Regions from separate parts of the Pseudoalteromonas sp. P1-26 genome, predicted to be linked through region 1. Evidence: riboswitches for the same ligand, from Rfam matches in the RefSeq annotation. Region 1 holds a riboswitch; the other holds the start of a gene.
What was found. A riboswitch is a leader RNA that binds a small molecule or an ion and turns the genes downstream of it on or off. The one in region 1 is predicted to bind lysine.
Positions count from the first base shown of each region.

Region 1 (9,445 bases):
TTAATATCTGTCATGGTTATTGCTCTGTTGCTTTTTTATCGTCAGCAATCGATGAGTTAAATGGGTAAAGAGAGAAGTGTTGCTGGGCAATTTTTATTTTTACTTTCTCTTGGCTTTGGCTGATTTCAAGCTCGCCATCGCTAATCAATTTTTGATACAAGAACAGCATTTCGTCAGCTTCTAAGTCTGGGTAGCTTTCATCTAAGAAACTAAGCAGCGGCTGAGCTTTTTTGCTGGCTTTTTTAAAGCGTTTTCTAAATTGTGTTTTAACGTCGTTGTAATCAGGAATATGCGGGCTTTGATAGGCGGGCACATCATCATGTTCAGGAAGCTGATATTCATCGTGCTCAAAGTCAACTAAGCCTGCCATATAAGCCACGATATGACGTTGCTGACCAAGTGAAAAACGTTGTGCGTCTGAGACAAAGTTAGGCTGTACTGCACTTAACATGTTATCGACGCCATTTTTACGCACTAAACCAAGCACTTTAGCCGCTTGGCGAGTAATTAGGTTGTTGCGACGTAACTCTTCACGTAGCGGCATCAGCATATCGGCGCTTTTACGTAAGCTTTCACGGCCAACTAAATGCATTTCTAAAATACGGGTACGTAATTGTTCAAGCATGCGCTTGTCTTGATATGACTTACCAAGGCGGTCAATTTGCTCTATTTGCGCGCTAATTTGTGCTTCGATGGTATTAAAGCAAGCGTGGAAGTCACCTCGAATATCCACCATTTCAAGCATAGGCTCGATGTATTCATCGAACGCTTCAATTACAGCCTGATAGCGTTTTTGCAGTGATTGCACCGCGTTATCAGCTTTCGCTTGCTCAACAATATTTAAAATTGCGTTTTCATTGTGGGCAAATAATTTCATTATTTTGCGTACCCGATCATCCATAATACGGCTGAAGCGGCGAAGCTCGTCGTAATCTTCAATTTCACCGGCTTTAGCAAGGCGATTACCAAGGCGAGCTAAATCATCAACAAGCACACTAATTTCTTGGGCAAGACCTAAGTGTTCTTCTTGTAGCAAGAAAGTCGCAAAATCGGCGATCGCGCGGTTGATTTCTAACTGCGATGATTTTGCCAGTGGAATGATAATATCTTGATTCAATAAACGATTTGTCTCTTTATAAATGCGTTCATTTGACCATGAAGGTTGTTTTTGTTTTATCGCATTTTGTACGTCTTTCAAGCTGAAATCAGCCATCTTAAAACGTTTAAATAGCAGTTCTAACACCCCCCAATGTTCAGTAAGGGTATTTAATAACTTTTTAGCTGGGATCATAAGGCTCCAGTAAATTCAGACTTTGGTGTTAGCGATTAGTATTAAATTATGTAATTGAGAATAGTTTTATGCTTTCTATGCTGCTAGAATCCGCGCCGAAACACTCGACTTACAATTTTTACATTATTATAAAGGTTGTTCAAACACCATGGTAACCCCACTTATCCTAACCCTGATAGCGGTGGCATTTTTGCTTATCGTTATAGAGGATATTATCCATGTAAACAAGGCCAAAACGACGCTTTTTTTTGGCACTTTATGCTGGATTATCTTATTTATCTCTCCAATTCATGGGCAAAGCCCAGAAACAATACAACATCAACTGGATCACAACATATTAGAAATCGCGACTTTGTGGCTGTTCTTAATGGCTGCGATGACCTTTGTAGCGTATTTAAACTCTAAAGGTTTTATCCAGAATATTGTTCATAAAATTATGCCAAATCAAATCAGTGAACGAAAGCTGATGTTTCTGATTGGTGGGTTTGCGTTTCTATTTTCATCAATATCAGACAACATAACTGCAACTTTAATCTCGCTTGCGGTGGTGATGTCACTTAAGTTAGATCCTAAAAAATTAATAAAATATGCGACCTTAATTGTATTTAGTGTTAATTCGGGTGGGGTGTCGTTGATCACGGGTGATGTTACAACCCTGATGATTTTCTTAGACGAAAAAGTCACGATTGCTAATCTACTATTATTAATTGCCCCTGCACTGACAAGTGTTGCACTGCTCGCGGCGATGTTGTCGGTGGGTATGTCGGGTAATGTTGTGTTTGAAAAACAAGCAGCCCGTCGTATCGAAAAGACAGATATTACCATTGCGGTTATCTTCTTCTCGACGATTATTGCTACGTTAACTTTGAGTGTGCTTTATAGTGTGCCGCCGTTATTAACTTTTTTATTTGGTTTATCTCTGATGTTTTTGGTTGCGCAATTCTTAATGCGCAAAAAAGACGTTAACAAAAAAATCATCGATTATATTCGTGAAATTGAATACGACACCTTATTGTTCTTCGTTGGTGTGTTATTGCTGGTTGGCGCATTAAAAGAAGTTGGTATGCTTGCTAAATTTACTCACTTATATGAGTTGATGGCACCGGAATATGCCAACTACTTGATGGGGCTATTATCAGCGGCGGTAGATAACGTACCTCTAACTGCAGCACTTTTAAAAGCTGATATTGTGATGAGTCCTCAGCAATGGCTGTCGTTTACTTACGCAACTGGGGTAGGTGGCTCAATGCTTATTATCGGCTCTGCGGCAGGTATTATTGCCATGAGTAAGGTTAAGGCACTGACCTTTATGAGCTATCTTAAAATGTCGGTTTATTTATTAATTGCTTATACCGTTGGTTATTACGGTTCGCACTTAGCGGGCAGTTTAATTTCATAAAACAACTTGACAGCTAGACGTCTAAACGTTAACTTTCGAAGCCTGCTTTTAACAGCAGGCTTTGTTATTTTAACCAGGTGTTAACTTAACATTCAGAAGAGGTGCGATACTTAGGTAATTAATGTGAGGTGACGAACGCCGATGACCATTAATGAGGGAAGTACTCGCCGAGAAAATTAACCGGACGTCACGGTTATTTTTCGGTTTATGGGGCTGAATCCTCAAAACTGTCACCAAACTAGGTGGAGAGCTTCTGGCATGGACTACTCTTTATTTTCAAAGCACCCCCTTGCCGAGTTCTTCTTGAATTACTGTGGATAGTTTTCCACAAAAGGAGACGACATGAATACCCAATTAGCCGCCAACACAAAATCAGATTACGTTGTTGCAAAATTTGGTGGCACCAGTGTAGCTAACTTTGATGCTATGAGCCGCTGTGCAGAAATTATTTGTGCTGATAATCAAGTACGTATTGTTGCTGTGAGTGCCAGTGCAGGCGTGACCAATCATTTAGTTGCATTGTGTAAAGCTGATTTGAGTGCGGCTGAACGTGATGAGCATATTACTGGCGTTGTCGCCATTCAAGAAGCAATCTTGGCAGAGCTGTCACTGGATGCTGATTTAGCACATGGCTTTAATGAAACGCTTAAGGCTTTTCAAAAGCTAGCATCAGACGGGGCTAAGTCAGTAGCAGATCAAGATGAACTACTGAGCTTTGGCGAGCGTTTGTCATCGTATTTATTTACTCAAGTATTACGTGGGCAAGGTCTTGATGCGGTTCGTTTTGATGTACGTAAAGTGCTAAAAACAGATAGCCAATTTGCTAAAGCTACCCCAAATGTTGCAGCAACCGCTGCGGCTGCTAAAGAGCATTTAGTGCCATTACTTGATGACCATGTTGTGGTAACTCAAGGTTTTATTGGAAGCAATGAGCACAATCAAACGACCACTTTAGGGCGTGGTGGTTCAGATTACAGTGCTGCATTACTCGCTGAAGCAATTAACGCAAAAAGCGTGCATATTTGGACCGATGTTGTGGGTATTTTCAGTACTGATCCGCGTTTATGCGCTAAAGCAAGCCCAATTGCACGCTTAAGCTTTGATGAAGCGGCAGAAATGGCAACGTTTGGTGCAAAAGTACTGCACCCGGCAACCATTTTACCTGCAAGCCGTAGCCATATTAGTGTGTTTGTTGGTTCAAGCCGTGAACCGCAGTTAGGTGGTACATGGATTGAAAAAGAAAAATCTCAGCAACCAGGTATTCGTGCCGTAACACAGCGTAAAAACCAAATTCTGTTAACGGTTAAAAGCCCTGAAATGCTCCTAGCGAGTGGTTTCTTAGCGCGTGTTTTCACCATTTTAAGTGAGTTTAATATTTCGGTTGATTTGGTTACTACCTCCGAGATCAGTGTTGCAATCACTTTAGATAACGCACCAAATGCATCACGCCCTGAGCTTGATCAAGCTTGTTTAGATAAGCTTTCTGAGTTTTGTCATGTGTCGGTTGAGAATAACTTAACGCTGGTGGCTTTAATTGGTTCTGAAATTCAATTACGTCAGCAAGAAATGAACTTAATGCAGGTATTGAGTGATTTTAATATTCGTTTAATTTGCCACGGTGCAAGTAAACATAACCTGTGCTTCTTAGTTGAGCAAAGTGAGTCAGATGAAGTCGTGCAGGCTATTCACAGCCGACTATTAGAAAGCCAAGTCGCGGCGTAAGTCGTTAAAATTAATAAAAGAGCACTGCCAGTCAGTGCTTTTTTGTGCCACAACACTTATATCAAAGCCTTCAACAGAGTTACTACTCGCGCTGAAATTATGTTTGCTCAATTCTTCAAATACATTAGGAGCAAGTAGTTTCGCAATTGGCTGAGCACTTGCTTTGGCAAGCGACTCTTTTAATGTCCAAATTCTAAAAAAGCACTGTGCCTGTTCATCGGGAGCGTCAAAACGGCTAATTAAGTCAACTTCATCTTGATGATAAAAATGCTTTGCGAGTTTGATAAAAGGGCGAGGCTTACTGCTTTGTTCAATATCAAAACCAAATCGCTGCTGTTCGGGGTTAAGGGCTGCGCCAATTAAACCATTTGAATGTGATAAACAGGCCCACACAGGTTCTCTGCGTTTTGTATGTAATTTGAGCTTACTGTCTTTGTCATTAAACTGGCTTGATATTTCATTGAGAGCTAAATCATCACTAGGGTAAGCATGTTGATACAAATACTTTAACGTTAGGCGAGTCGCTAAGTACTCTTGCTTAGCGCTAGGAACTTTGCGTTTTTCAAGCACGCTTAATTCAAACTCACTGAGTAATTTATCAAGGGGTAATCTTTCAACATCAATATGTGTTGCATCCATCAGCATAATTTTTTTGACCGTTATTTGGCTTTGTTGCTCGATGATAAGAGTATTCGAAAAGTAGTCACAGCTCATGGTTTAACGCTTACACGAAGGCTCGTATTTAGTTTTGTTTATTTTTACAGCAGATGCACATTTATAGGCATGAACAAACGCAAATAGTTTACGCAGTTGACTGTAATTATGGTTTAATGATGAAAAATAATAACAGATTTGTAGATGTATGGCACAAGTTCGTGACGGCTTTCAAAGTCGATTAGGTTTCGTTTTAGCAGCTTCTGGTGCGGCGGTAGGTTTAGGTAATATTTGGGGCTTTCCAACACAAGCGGCAAACCATGGCGGCGGTGCATTTTTACTTGTTTACTTCATTGTTATCTTCTTATTGGCGCTTCCGGCTCTTTATACTGAGCTGTATTTAGGCCACCAAGCGCAAGCGAATCCAGTAAAAGCATTATCTAACGCATGGCAAGACACAGCGCCTAAAGTGGGGGCAGCAGCTGGTTATATTGGCCTGTTTGGTGCGGTTGTAATGCTGAGCTTTTATTCGATAGTTGCCGGGTGGATGCTCGCTTATGCGCTCGAGCCAGTCGCAAGCTTCTTTGGTTTTACTGAGTTAAGTAACTTTTTACACAGTGACTCTATGGCACGTAATTTTGTGTTTACGCCACTGATGCTTATTCTTACAGCGAGTATTATTTTAAAAGGCGTTAAATCAGGTATCGAAACTTGGTCACGCCGCTTAATGCCATTATTGCTAGTGTTATTAGTGGCGTTAATTGCTTATATCGCCACCTTAGATGGTGCTATGGATGGCTTTGCAGCCTATTTAGTGCCAGATTTTAGTCAAATTCTTGATGCAAACTTAATTATTGCGGCAATGGGACAAGCGTTCTTTTCGCTGTCGTTAGGTGTAGGTTGTATGATGGTTTACGGCTCTTATTTAAAGCCAGATGCCAACCTGCCTAAATTAACCGGCACTGTGGCACTGCTTGATACCGGTGTAGCCTTTTTAGCGGGTTTATTGATTATTCCGGCTATTTTTGTTGCCCAACATAACGGTGTAGAGGTATTTAGCGGCGGTAAATTGGTTGGTGAAGGGCAGTTAATTTTTGCGATTTTACCTGAACTGTTTAGCACTATGGGCCAAGTGGGTTTACTCGTTGGCTTATTATTCTTTGTTTTAATGTCGATTGCCTCAGTGACATCAACCATCTCATCGACCGAAATTCCAGTAGCATTTTTAGTTGAGAACCACAGTGTAGAGCGTAAAAAAGCAACCTTATTTGTAACGTTAATCGTTTTTATTGCCTCATCACTGATTATCTTAAACTTTGACTGGTTATTTGGTTTAGTCATTATGGTGCTTACACAGTACCAATTACCTTTAATGGGACTGTTCTATTTCATTACTGTTGGCTGGTTATGGCAGCGTGGTAATAAATTGCATCAAGTATCGAGCGGTCCTCATTATTGGTTTGCCCAGTATATTCGCTTTGTATGCCCGTTATTAATGACGGCGGTATTTGTCAATGTGGCGTTGTTGAAATAGAGATTTGAGTTGCGAGTTACAAGTTTCTAGTTTCAAGGTGAAAGAAAAAAGTAAAAGGCGTGGGGTTTAAACCTCACGCCTTTTTTTAATTTAAGGTGCGTTTGCTTTAAATAACTTCGTTAGTTAGTGGTAAGTCTTGGCTTATTTCATTAGCACTTTGTAATGTGGTGCAGGCTATTTCGCTAAGTGCTTCTTGGGTGAAGAAGCCTTGGTGGCCTGTCACTAACACATTTGGAAAGCTAATAAGGCGTGAAAAAATATCGTCTTGCATGATTTCTTCACGATGATCTTTAAAGAATAACTCTGACTCTTGCTCATACACATCAAGCCCTAGGTGTCCGAGCTTTTTAGACTTAAGCGCCTGAATACATGCTTGGCTATCAAGAAGTGCACCACGAGAGGTGTTAATCAGCATGACACCATCTTTCATTTTCTCAAATGCGCTAGCATCAATTAAATGATGAGTATGCTCGTTGAGCGGGCAGTGCAATGAGATGACATCACTTTGTGTGAGTAAAGTGTCTAAATCGCACAGGGTATAAGGGCCTTCACCAGCCATTGGGTCGCAAACGAGTACCTTAGCTCCAAAGCCATTTAATATATTTACCAGCGCTAAACCGATTTTGCCGCAGCCTATAATCCCAATAGTTTTTTTAAACAGATTAAAACCAAGTAAACCGTTTAAATCAAAGTTACCTTCACGTACGCGGTTAAAGGCTTTATGGGTTTTTCGATTGAGCGTTAGCATAAGGGCAATACAATGCTCTGCTACTGCTTCTGGGCTATATGCAGGGACGCGGCAAACCTTGATGTTATGCTCTTTGGCAGCATCAAGGTCTACATTATTGAAGCCTGCACAGCGCAATAAGATTGCTTTAATGCCAACAGCCGCCATATCTGCAATGACGTGTTTATCGACCGTATCGTTTACAAACACGCACACTGCATCGAAACCTTGGCAGAGGGGCGTGGTATTGCTGTTTAAGGATTGCTCAAAATAACTGAGCGAAACAGACTCAGCGTATTCAGTTAGATTCCTTTCAAAAAACGGTTGCTCATACTTTTGCGCACTGAATAAGGCCAGTTTCATCATTTAAATTACTCTCTATCACCATTTTGAGGGTTTCGGGTTTGGTGCGCGGGGCATATCGCGCAACGAGTTGACCCTCTGAGTTTATAAGAAATTTGGTGAAATTCCATTTAATTGCGCGGTTTTGTGCAATTCCACGGGTATGACACTTTAAATAATTAAATAACGGGTGGGCGTCTGGGCCGTTGACTAACACCTTGTTAAAAATAGGAAAACTGACATTAAAGTGCTGCTGATAAAAGGCTTTAAGCTCATTGCCATCAAGTGGCTCATTGTGGCCAAATTGATTGCAGGCAAAACCCAGTACGGTAAAACCTTGCTGTTTATATTCTTGATACAACTTTTCAAGGCTTGCCATTTGAACTGAAAAATTACATTTGCTGGCAATATTGACGATAAGCGCTGTTTTTCCTTGTAACGATTCAAGGCTAAAGTTTTCACCAGATGCAAGCTGGGCATTGAAACGATATATACTATCCATGTTTTACCTGTGTGTTTTTAAACGGTTTAAATGAACTTTTTTTCATTCGCTTTTTAGTTATTCGGTTGAGATAATGCAATTGTTACTAATTTATCACTCAAATAGGTCAGTTTTATGTCAATGAAAGTCGCCTTCATCGGATTAGGTGTAATGGGTTACCCAATGGCGGGTCACCTTGCCAACGCAGGTCACAGTGTGACAGTTTACAACCGCACAACGGCTAAAGCGCAAAAGTGGGTATCAGAGTATCAAGGTGAATACTCTGAAACGCCAAGTGAAGCCGCAAAAGGGGCTGATATCGTTTTCATGTGTGTAGGCAATGATGATGATTTACGTTCAGTTGTTTATGGTGAAAATGGTGTGCTGGCAAGCATGCATGAGGGCAGCTATTTAGTTGACCACACTACAACATCAGCTGAAGTGGCGCGTGAAGTGGGTGCTCAAGCGAAATTACAAGGCATCGCATTTTTAGATGCGCCAGTTTCTGGCGGCCAAGCCGGTGCAGAAAATGGTGTATTAACTGTGATGGTTGGTGGCGACGAAGCTGACTTTAATATTGTTCAACCTGTCATGGCTGCTTTTAGCCGTTTTAGCCAATTATTAGGTGAAGTAGGTTCTGGTCAACTTTGTAAAATGGTAAATCAAATTTGTATTGCTGGTGTGGTACAAGGCTTGGCTGAGGGTTTACACTTTGCAAAACAAGCTGGCCTTGATGGTGAAAAAGTAATTGAAACTATCTCTAAAGGCGCTGCAGGCTCATGGCAAATGGAAAACCGCTACAAAACAATGTGGGCTGGCGAATACGAGTTTGGTTTCGCTGTTGATTGGATGCGCAAAGATTTAGGCATCGCTTTGGATGAGGCAAAGGCAAACGGCGCAACTTTGCCGATGACGGCAACAGTTGATCAATATTACGCCGATGTACAAGCTTTAGGCGGCGGCCGTTTCGACACCTCTAGTTTATTAGCGCGCATCGAAGCGTTACATAAAAAGTAATATTCATAAAAAACGCGACAATTATTGTCGCGTTTTTTATTACATGCTTTGTGCGTAATTGTACAACGCTTTTAAAATATGCAGATTTTTCTCGTTATCATCATTTTCATGAGCCAGATTTTCCAGGGTGATCATGAAATCTTGCCCACTGATTGACGGGCTATCTTCACCATGCATTAGCTTGTTTTGGCAATATTGGCGCCAACTGGCTAATTCATCTTGGCTAAGGGTGTGTGGCCAGTTTCGCGCGCGGTATCTAAATAACAAGGTAGCAAACT
Region 1 is NZ_LKDX01000004.1:28,503-37,947, forward strand. Features, by position in the region: gene AN394_RS03670 (condensin complex protein MksE) at 1-14, opposite strand, end outside; gene AN394_RS03675 (hypothetical protein) at 17-1,291, opposite strand; gene nhaD (sodium:proton antiporter NhaD) at 1,440-2,690, shown strand; lysine riboswitch at 2,779-2,951, shown strand; gene lysC (lysine-sensitive aspartokinase 3) at 3,033-4,412, shown strand; gene AN394_RS03690 (4'-phosphopantetheinyl transferase superfamily protein) at 4,389-5,126, opposite strand; gene AN394_RS03695 (sodium-dependent transporter) at 5,275-6,600, shown strand; gene AN394_RS03700 (2-hydroxyacid dehydrogenase) at 6,707-7,690, opposite strand; gene AN394_RS03705 (glutathione peroxidase) at 7,656-8,171, opposite strand; gene AN394_RS03710 (NAD(P)-dependent oxidoreductase) at 8,286-9,167, shown strand; gene sbcB (exodeoxyribonuclease I) at 9,207-9,445, opposite strand, start outside.

Region 2 (9,445 bases), on a different contig from region 1:
ACGTGCACCTACGCGACCAAAGATACCGTAGTAACCTTCATCAGTAAGCTGGTCTTTATCCATCTTCGTTGGTGGTGCAACCCAAAGTTGAGTTGGAATACGACCACTGAAACCATCTAGTAGTTTACCTGCAGCACGGAAGTGACCGATGTTAGTCATACAAGAACCGATGAATACTTCATCGATTTTCTCGCCTGTTACGTCAGAAAGAAGACGTGCATCATCTGGGTCATTTGGAGCACAAAGGATTGGCTCTTTGATGTCTGCAAGATCGATTTCGATTACATGCTTGTACTCTGCATCAGCGTCAGCTTCCATAAGTTCAGGGTTAGCTAACCACTCTTGCATTGCATTGATACGACGCTCAATAGTACGAACATCACCGTAACCTTCAGAGATCATCCACTTAAGCATTACGATGTTTGACTCTAGGTATTCAGCAATAGACTCTTTAGAAAGCTTAACAGTACAACCTGCCGCTGAACGCTCAGCTGATGCATCAGAAAGTTCGAAAGCTTGCTCAACTGTTAAGTGCTCAACACCTTCGATTTCTAGTACGCGACCAGAGAATTCGTTGATTTTACCTTTCTTCTCAACTGTTAAAAGACCTTCTTTAATACCGTAGTAAGGGATAGCATGAACTAGGTCACGTAGTGTGATACCTGGCTGCATTTCACCTTTGAAACGTACTAAGATTGACTCAGGCATATCAAGAGGCATTACACCAGTTGCTGCTGCGAATGCTACCGCACCTGAACCCGCTGGGAATGAAATACCTAGAGGGAAACGAGTATGAGAGTCACCACCAGTACCTACTGTATCTGGTAATAACATACGGTTTAACCATGAGTGGATTACACCGTCACCTGGACGAAGTGATACACCGCCACGGTTCATGATGAAATCAGGAAGTGTGTGGTGAGTGTTTACGTCGATTGGCTTAGGATAAGCTGATGTATGACAGAAAGACTGCATTGTTAAATCTGCAGAGAAGCCTAAACATGCTAGATCTTTAAGTTCGTCACGCGTCATAGGACCTGTTGTATCTTGCGAACCAACAGTTGTCATTTTCGGCTCACAGTATTGGCCAGGACGTACGCCAGGCATGTTACATGCTTTACCAACCATCTTCTGAGCTAATGTGAAACCTTTACCAGAATCAGTTACAAGAGCAGGCTTGCGGAAGATATCTTCAGCTTCCATACCTAGTGATGCACGCGCTTTATCAGTTAAACCACGACCGATGATTAGTGGAATACGACCACCAGCACGCACTTCATCAAGAATTACGTCTGATTTAAGAGAGAAAGTAGAGATTACTTCATCAGTACCGTGACGCTTGACAACACCTTCGTATGGGAAGATATCGATTTGGTCACCCATGTTTAGCTCATCAACAGGAAGTTCGATTGGTAATGCACCAGAGTCTTCCATTGTGTTGAAGAAAATAGGAGCGATTTTACCACCTAAACATACACCACCAACGCGTTTGTTTGGTACGTGAGGAATATCATCACCCATGAACCAAAGTACAGAGTTAGTTGCAGATTTACGAGAAGAACCCGTACCAACTACATCACCAACGTATGCAAGAGGTAAACCTTTCGTTTTAAGCTCTTCTAGTTGTGAGATTGGACCAACTTCACCTGGTTTTTCAGGATTGATACCATCACGTTCGTTCTTCAGCATTGCTAAAGCGTGTAGTGGAATATCAGGGCGAGACCATGCGTCTGGAGCAGGAGAAAGGTCATCTGTATTTGTTTCGCCAGTTACTTTGAATACCGTAACTGAGATTTTTTCAGCAACTGCAGGCTTGTTTACAAACCATTCTGCATTTGCCCAAGATTCGATTACTTGCTTAGCAAATTCGTTACCTGCTTTCGCTTTTTCTTCTACATCATAGAAAGCATCGAACATTAATAATGTGTTTGATAAACCTTTAACAACGATCGGCGCTAACGCTTCGTCATCTAGAAGATCAATCATAGGTGCGATGTTGTAACCACCTAGCATAGTACCAAGTAGCTCAGCTGCTTTTTCTTTTGATACAAGTGGAGAGCTCGCTTCACCTTTTGCAACTGCAGCTAAGAAACCTGCTTTGATGTAAGCAGCATCATCAACACCCGGTGGTACGCGGTTAACTAGAAGATCAACGATAAACTCTTCTTCGCCTGCCGGTGGGTTTTTGATTAATTCAATAAGATCAGCCGTTTGCTGAGCATCTAATGGCGCTGGTACGATACCTAACGCGGCACGTTCTTCTACGTGTTTACGATATTCTTGTAGCACAATATTGCCCTCTTGGTGACGTGAAAGTACTCGGTAGTATTAAGCTAAATACCAATTAAGACCCAGTACTTATAGTATTCTGACGGTTAATTATAAAGCTTTTAAGTATAGATGAAAATCCATGCTGTAAGTAAGGAGTTTAATATTCACTATAAATAGCATGAATAGTACTAGAAAAAAACTCTATTCAAATGAATATTTATTAAGAATCATTCCTATCTACTTTAGAAATGAAAAAACCCAGCACTAGGCTGGGTTTTCAAATTTGCGTAAAGAGTTAGATTAACGCTCTACTTTTACACGCTCAATTACAGTTACTTTCGCTTCAACACGACGGTTTTCAGCGTGAGCTTCTGGCGTATTTGCTGGGTTTTTAAGGCGCTCTTCACCTAAACCAACAGTAGTAAGACGCATTGGATCAATACCGTCTTCGATTAGTTTCTTAGCAACAGCATCAGCACGTTTCTTAGATAACCACTTGTTGTAATCAGCTTTACCTACTGATGAAGTGTGACCTTCAAGTACTACGTCAGTACCTGGGTGCTCTTTTAAGAACTTAGCAGCGCGGTCAATATCATCTAAGTATTGTTGAGATACTTTAGACGTGTTGTTAGGGAACGTGATTAGTAAGCTCTTAGTTACTTCACGATCTTCATATAATGTACAGCCAGTACCATCAACAGCGTCAGTCATTGGCGTGTTTGCACATTGGTCATCAGCATCAGGGATGTTATCGCCATCGCTATCAACTGGCTCAACCGCAACAGGAACAACTGTTGGAGCAGGTTCAACTGGCTCAGAAGCTGAGCTTTGCGCACCAAAGATATAGCTTAGGCCTAATTTAGCGCCAACATCTGTGTAACCACGGTCAAGACCTTGGTATAAAGATGTTTCAGCGTTAAACGCGAAGTTATCTGTGAAGTAGTGTTGGTAACCAGCACCTACGTTTGCGAACATTAGATCTTCGTCAACCGCATCAAGATTTTTAAGGCCGAAAATACCGTAGAATGGACCACCACCTAAGTGATATAAAGCGTCAATACCGTAACGTTTACCACTTTCAGTACCGCTAACAGAAGTACCGTCATTTAGATCAGCTTTCCAATCGAAGTCCATGTCAGCGTATTCTAAACGAGCGCTCCAGTAATCACTAAAACGGTAACCTAGCTCTAAACCCCAACCTGTAGAGTCATCAACATCAAGGCCACCTGGAGTGTAGTCGCGGACATTTTCCCAAGAATTATCATAGTAGTCGCCAAATGCGCCGATGTAGAAACCTTGCTTTTCGGCAGCGAAGCTTGAAGCACTAGTTGCAGCAAGTGCTAAAGCAATAGTAAGTGATTTTAATTTCATTGTTTCCTTCCCATTTTCACAATTAAAATTGTAGCTAAGTCAAACCAGCTCAATCAGTTTAAACAGAGTAGTCGACTAATAGTTAATCAAAACTTAACGAACTCGGTACAGAACAAAAATCTTGCCGAGTAATTTCAGTCAATTACCCAAATAATAGGTTATCTAAATAACTTTGCGTAACAATGCCTTTAGATCGCTTTGTTATGATTAGGTGAAAGCCGATTCAGCCTAATCTACTGACTTCAAAACCGATAAAAGTCCATTCCCAATTACATTATTATATTGGTTATTTTTAAATCAACAAGTTGAAAGCAACTTTATTTGTAAATTTTCGTTAAAAAGCAAAACTTTAGTGCTATTTTATTGATATAAATCATAACACTGGCAGCTAACTTGCTCAATCAACGAACACTCAGATTTAAAAAAATGAGCATTTACAATTGTTATCAACCATAAAGATTAACCCTTAAGTACCACAAAAAGTTTGGTAATTACAATCACCTTCCTTCGGAGGTTGATACCATGCCGCAAATTCTTCCTCATACTCATATGGTTTTTGAATAACTTTTAAAAACTCATTGATTGATGAACTAGATCCTGCCTTTTCATACTCAGCCAAGATCATTTCAATATTATGATTACGGGGAATGACTGCAGGATTAACAGCTCGCATTGTGCTGTAACTTTCAGCTGATGTTCTGAGCCTCCATTTTGAAACCCATTCTTTTAAATTAGAATCTATAACAAAGTCTTTCACTAAAGATTCAGTAAGTGCATTAAAAGTATTGGTGTAATCAAGTTGGTGTTGCTTCATTAACCCCAGTAACTCTGAAACTAAAGCATGATCGCCTTCTTGCTGACCAGCTAAGCCTAATTTCTGCTGCCACATAACATTAAATGCATCATTAAATTTAGCAGCAAAACCATTCACAACCGGTGAGAGTTGCTCAACGGCAGCATCTTGATCAGCAAATAAAGGGATTAAGCTTTCAGCTAAACGCGCAATATTCCAATTGGCAATATTCGGCTGATTACCAAATGCATAGCGCCCTTGATGGTCAATCGAACTAAACACCGTGTCTAAGTCAAACTGATTCATCATCGCGCAAGGACCATAGTCAATGGTTTCACCGCTAATCAAGGTATTATCGGTATTCATCACGCCATGTATAAAGCCAATTCGCATCCAGCTGATAACCAGCTCAATTTGCTTATCTAGCACGGCGGTTAAAAATTCAATATAACGCTGCTCACCCGTACTGCTAATGTCAGGAAAGTGGCAATTTATTGCGTAGTCGACTAGCTTTTCTAACCCTTCTATATCACCTTGTGTAGCTAAGTATTGAAATGAGCCAACACGGATATGACTTTTAGCTAAACGAGTGACAACTGCACCCGGGCGAGGTGGCTGGCGATATACCGTTTCGCCAGTTGTAACTACAGCTAAACAACGCGTAGTCGCGATACCAAGCGCATGAAGTGCCTCACTCATGATGTACTCACGTACAGCCGGACCAATGGCACAGCGACCATCACCACCGCGAGAGAATACCGTTGCTCCTGCGCCTTTTAGCTGTAAGTCCCACAATGTGCCATTGTGATCTGCAATAGCACCAAGCAAATGCGCTCTACCATCACCAAGACGCGGTGAAAAATGACCAAATTGATGACCTGAGTAACCAAGTGCAACCGGTGCAACATCTTTATCTATTGTTGAACCAGATAGTAATTTAGCTAAATATTCGCTGTCGTGTTTAATTTCAAAATTATCAGCTAGCTTGTCATTAAATAGCAGTAATTGTGGCTTAGCAACGGCACTCGGCATATCTTTAATAGCAAGCAGTTCACTAATATCTGTGTATCGGGTTTGCAGTTCCATAACTGTCCTTAACGTGTTGCTACACCTACACGATTATCGCCTACACCATAGGCCACTAGTTGGCTTAGAGCCTGCAAGCTGTAACCGCTTTGCTGTTGTAATTCATTGAAAAAATCTTGTGCTGCTTGTAATGACTTTTTAGTTTGTAAGCCGCCATCAATCAACTCATGGGCACGCAAGTAGGCTTCTACATCGCGAGAAAGCAAAAAAGTATCTTTACCAAGCGCTCGCAAAGCGTAAGGGCCAGTGTTGCCTCCTAATCGAGCGCCATGTTTTTTAAGATAAGCCCACAGACCAATAATATTGTCAGTTGGCCAATCTGCAATAAATTGGCTAAAACTGCCATGTTTTTCGGCAACTTCGTGAATCATGTACGCATTTTCAGGGATCGTTTGTACTTTTTTAAAATTACGAACAATTCGCTCATCACTGGCTTTTTGCTCAAGCATATCTGGCGGCATCATCAACAACTTTTCTACGCTGAAATCCCAAAACACATCACGAAAACCAGCCCATTTATTATTGATAACAGACCAATAAAAACCGCTTTGAAAGACTTTACGCGTAAACTCTTCTAACCATAAATCGTCATGCATTTTGGCAATATCAGTATCATCGAGCGGGTTTGATAACAATGCATGCAGCATTTCTTCGCTGCCTTTTCGAGATACGGCTCGCTGATAAATATCGTTAAATTTTTCCATCATTTTTCCAATTTATTTGGTTAACGCTAAGTGTACGTAAAAACACGCTTATACGTAACCATGTTGCAAAATCGGTCACTAAAAAACAAATCCTTCGCCTTGACACCTAGATGGCTAAAATGCTTTAATCGCCGCCAATACCCTATTTAACTATGTTGGCTTTAACCTTTAAAGCGAGCATAAAGGGCTGGAAGAGGTGCGTTATTCAGGTAGCGTATGGGAAGAGCACAGACTCTGTTGATCATACGTGAGGGGAATTAACGCCGAGAAGTAACACCGTTTGTGAGGTGCTTATTTCGGGCGACTGGGCTGAATCCCAGCGACTGTCACCAACAATAGCAAAGCGCTATTGATTAGTTTGGTGGAGAGCTTCTGGTCTTAGTATAATAAGGCCGTCGCGTCTTTATTATTTTAAGCCCATTCGCTCTTCGAATTATACCTTGTTCGAACGACGACATGCGGCTCCATTCAAATGTTCCCGCATAAACTCTTCGAATACCTTATAAGTTCGTGAGAGATGATCAACAATTTTGATTTAAACGACTATCCACTATGGACAGCGCTTGTCACGCCATTTTCTGAATCTGGCGAGGTCGATTACACGGCCCTTGAACAACTGGTTACTGAGCAGCAAGATGCAAATAACGGCATTTTATTGCTTGGCAGTACTGGTGAAGGACTGGCGCTTTCACTCAAAGAGCAACAAGCCATTGTTGAGCATGTTTGCCAATTAGCACCAAGTGTCCCACTCATGGTTGCTGTGGGCGGCATGAATCTTAAGCAACAAATTGCTTGGGTTGAATACTGCAACCAACTACCTATTCATGGCTACCTGTTAGGTTCACCTCTGTATGCAAAACCTGGGGTTGTTGGCCAAACACATTGGTTTGAAAGCCTACTAGACGCAAGTAACCACCCATGTATGTTGTATAACGTACCAGGACGCAGCGCAGTTGAGATTTCACCACAGGTGATCAAAAACCTTGCTGAGCACAAAAATCTTTGGGCTTTAAAAGAAGCCAGTGGCGACATTAGCAAATTTGAAGGCTTTAGAACGGCATCACCAACACTGGCCATATTTAGTGGCGACGATGCACTTATGCCATATTTTGCTCAAGCTGGTGCAAAAGGCTTAGTTTCGGTTGCCGCGAATGCTTGGCCGAGTCAAACCCATGAGTTTGTTAAACGTAGTTTAAGTGGTCAATACCCAAATCTATTCACCGATTGGTCGCAAGCAATCCAAAGTTTATTCGCTGTGGCAAATCCAATCCCAGTAAAAGTACTGATGCACCTGCAAGGTAAAATAAATACCCCGCATTTACGTCCGCCGCTTACGCATTTAGAGCTTGAGCAAACAGACAGCATCACCCACGCAAACAACACAATTTTATCTTGGAACTAAAAACAGGTTTTATCATGAGCTGGTTAGAATTATTAAACAACTTAGAATCAGGCGCAGTTCGCGCAGCAACACAAGACGAGAACGGCAACTGGCACGCCAATGTTGAAGTTAAACAAGGCATTTTAGAAGCCTTTAAAAACGGCACTAATACTGAGTTCCCTGGTGGTTTTGTTGATAAACACAACTTAGCACCACAAGGCTTTGCAGCAGATGCAGGCGTGCGTATGGTACCAGGTGGTAGCAGTGTTCGCCGTGGCGCACACGTTGCCAAAGGCACGATTATCATGCCACCAGCATATGTGAATATTGGCGCGTTCATCGACGAAGGTACTATGGTCGATAGCCACGCATTAGTGGGTTCATGCGCACAAGTGGGTAAAAATGTTCACCTAAGTGCTGCAGTACAATTAGGTGGTGTACTAGAGCCAATTGGCGCTAGCCCTGTGGTTATTGAAGATGACGCATTCATCGGCGCAGGCTGCGTTATTGTTGAAGGTGTGGTTGTGAAAAAAGGTGCTGTACTTGCGCCAGGTGTACGCTTATCTGCAACTATTCCTGTCTACGATTGCGTTAACGAGCGCCAGCTAGACAAAGGTGAAGCCATCCCAGAAAACGCGATTGTGATCCCAGGCTCTCGCCCTGCTTCAAATGCATGGGCTCGCGAGCATGGTCTAAGCATGTCTTGTGCATTGATCGTGAAATACCGTGATGAACAAAGCGATGCATCATTACTGTTAGAAGAGGTTTTACGTTAATGAGCTTTTTGAGCACGCCCATCAAGCAAGCGGTTGAACAAGTTTCAACACATCTTGATACGCCATTTTTTATCTATGATTTAGATAAATTAACTGCACATTTAAATCAACTGACTGCGCAAACCGATGTGAAACTTTGGTATGCCGTAAAGGCCAACCCACTGTCTCGCATTATTCAATGTTTAGACAGCGCAGGGTTTAACTTTGATGTTGCAAGTAAAGGTGAACTTGAGCAAGTACTTGCTCAAGGCATCGATAGCGAGCGCGTGCTCAACACTGGGCCTGCAAAGAGCCCTAAACAAATTTCACATTTTATTGCTCGCGGCGTACGTACCTTCGTGGCCGAGAGCATTAACCAAGTTCGCTGGTTAAACGAACAAGCAACAAAAGCAAATTGTCAGCTGCAAGTTCTATTGCGCGTACAACTTCGTTGGCCAGACAGCGAAAAGAATCCACTTGGCGGCGATAGCCTTACTCCTTTTGGTTTGGGCTGTGATGAGTGGCAAGCACTGACTGTAAGTGATTACCCAGCTCTTAACTTTGATGGCCTGCATATTTTCCAATGGGGCAATATGCTAAGTACTGACAAGCTCGCCGAGCTATGGCGCGCAATGATTGCGCCATTACAACAGCTAGCAAGCTCATTAAATATTAACCTTAATATTCTCGATTTAGGGGGTGGCTTAGGCATACCTTATACTCAAGATGCTAACCGACTTGATTGGTCTGCACTTATCGAGACTCTGGCGGGTATTAAAGCGGATGCTGGTGTCAAAGAGCTTTGGATGGAACTTGGCCGCTATGCGGTGGGCGAATGCGGCCATTACGCAACACCGGTTGTTGAGCGCAAAGAGAATTACAATCAACAACAAGTGATTTTATCAGGCGGCATTAACCATTTACTTCGCCCAGCGGTGACAAGCCAAGATTTTCCAGCGGCCTTACTACGCGAATCGACGGCTGAGCCTGCGGCAATGACTTTATACGGGCCACTTTGCACCGCCCTTGATTGCTTAGGTGAGCACCAATTAGCGAGCGATGTAAATGAGCAAGACTGGTTGGT
Region 2 is NZ_LKDX01000005.1:33,198-42,642, reverse strand. Features, by position in the region: gene acnB (bifunctional aconitate hydratase 2/2-methylisocitrate dehydratase) at 1-2,289, opposite strand, end outside; gene AN394_RS04390 (OmpA family protein) at 2,572-3,642, opposite strand; gene AN394_RS04385 (YdiU family protein) at 4,109-5,521, opposite strand; gene AN394_RS04380 (DNA-3-methyladenine glycosylase I) at 5,530-6,225, opposite strand; lysine riboswitch at 6,409-6,605, shown strand; gene dapA (4-hydroxy-tetrahydrodipicolinate synthase) at 6,743-7,627, shown strand; gene AN394_RS04370 (2,3,4,5-tetrahydropyridine-2,6-dicarboxylate N-succinyltransferase) at 7,642-8,382, shown strand; gene AN394_RS04365 (PLP-dependent decarboxylase) at 8,382-9,445, shown strand, end outside.
Region 2: linked by a shared signal. The riboswitch ahead of dapA (4-hydroxy-tetrahydrodipicolinate synthase) and the one ahead of lysC (lysine-sensitive aspartokinase 3) in region 1 are both predicted to bind lysine.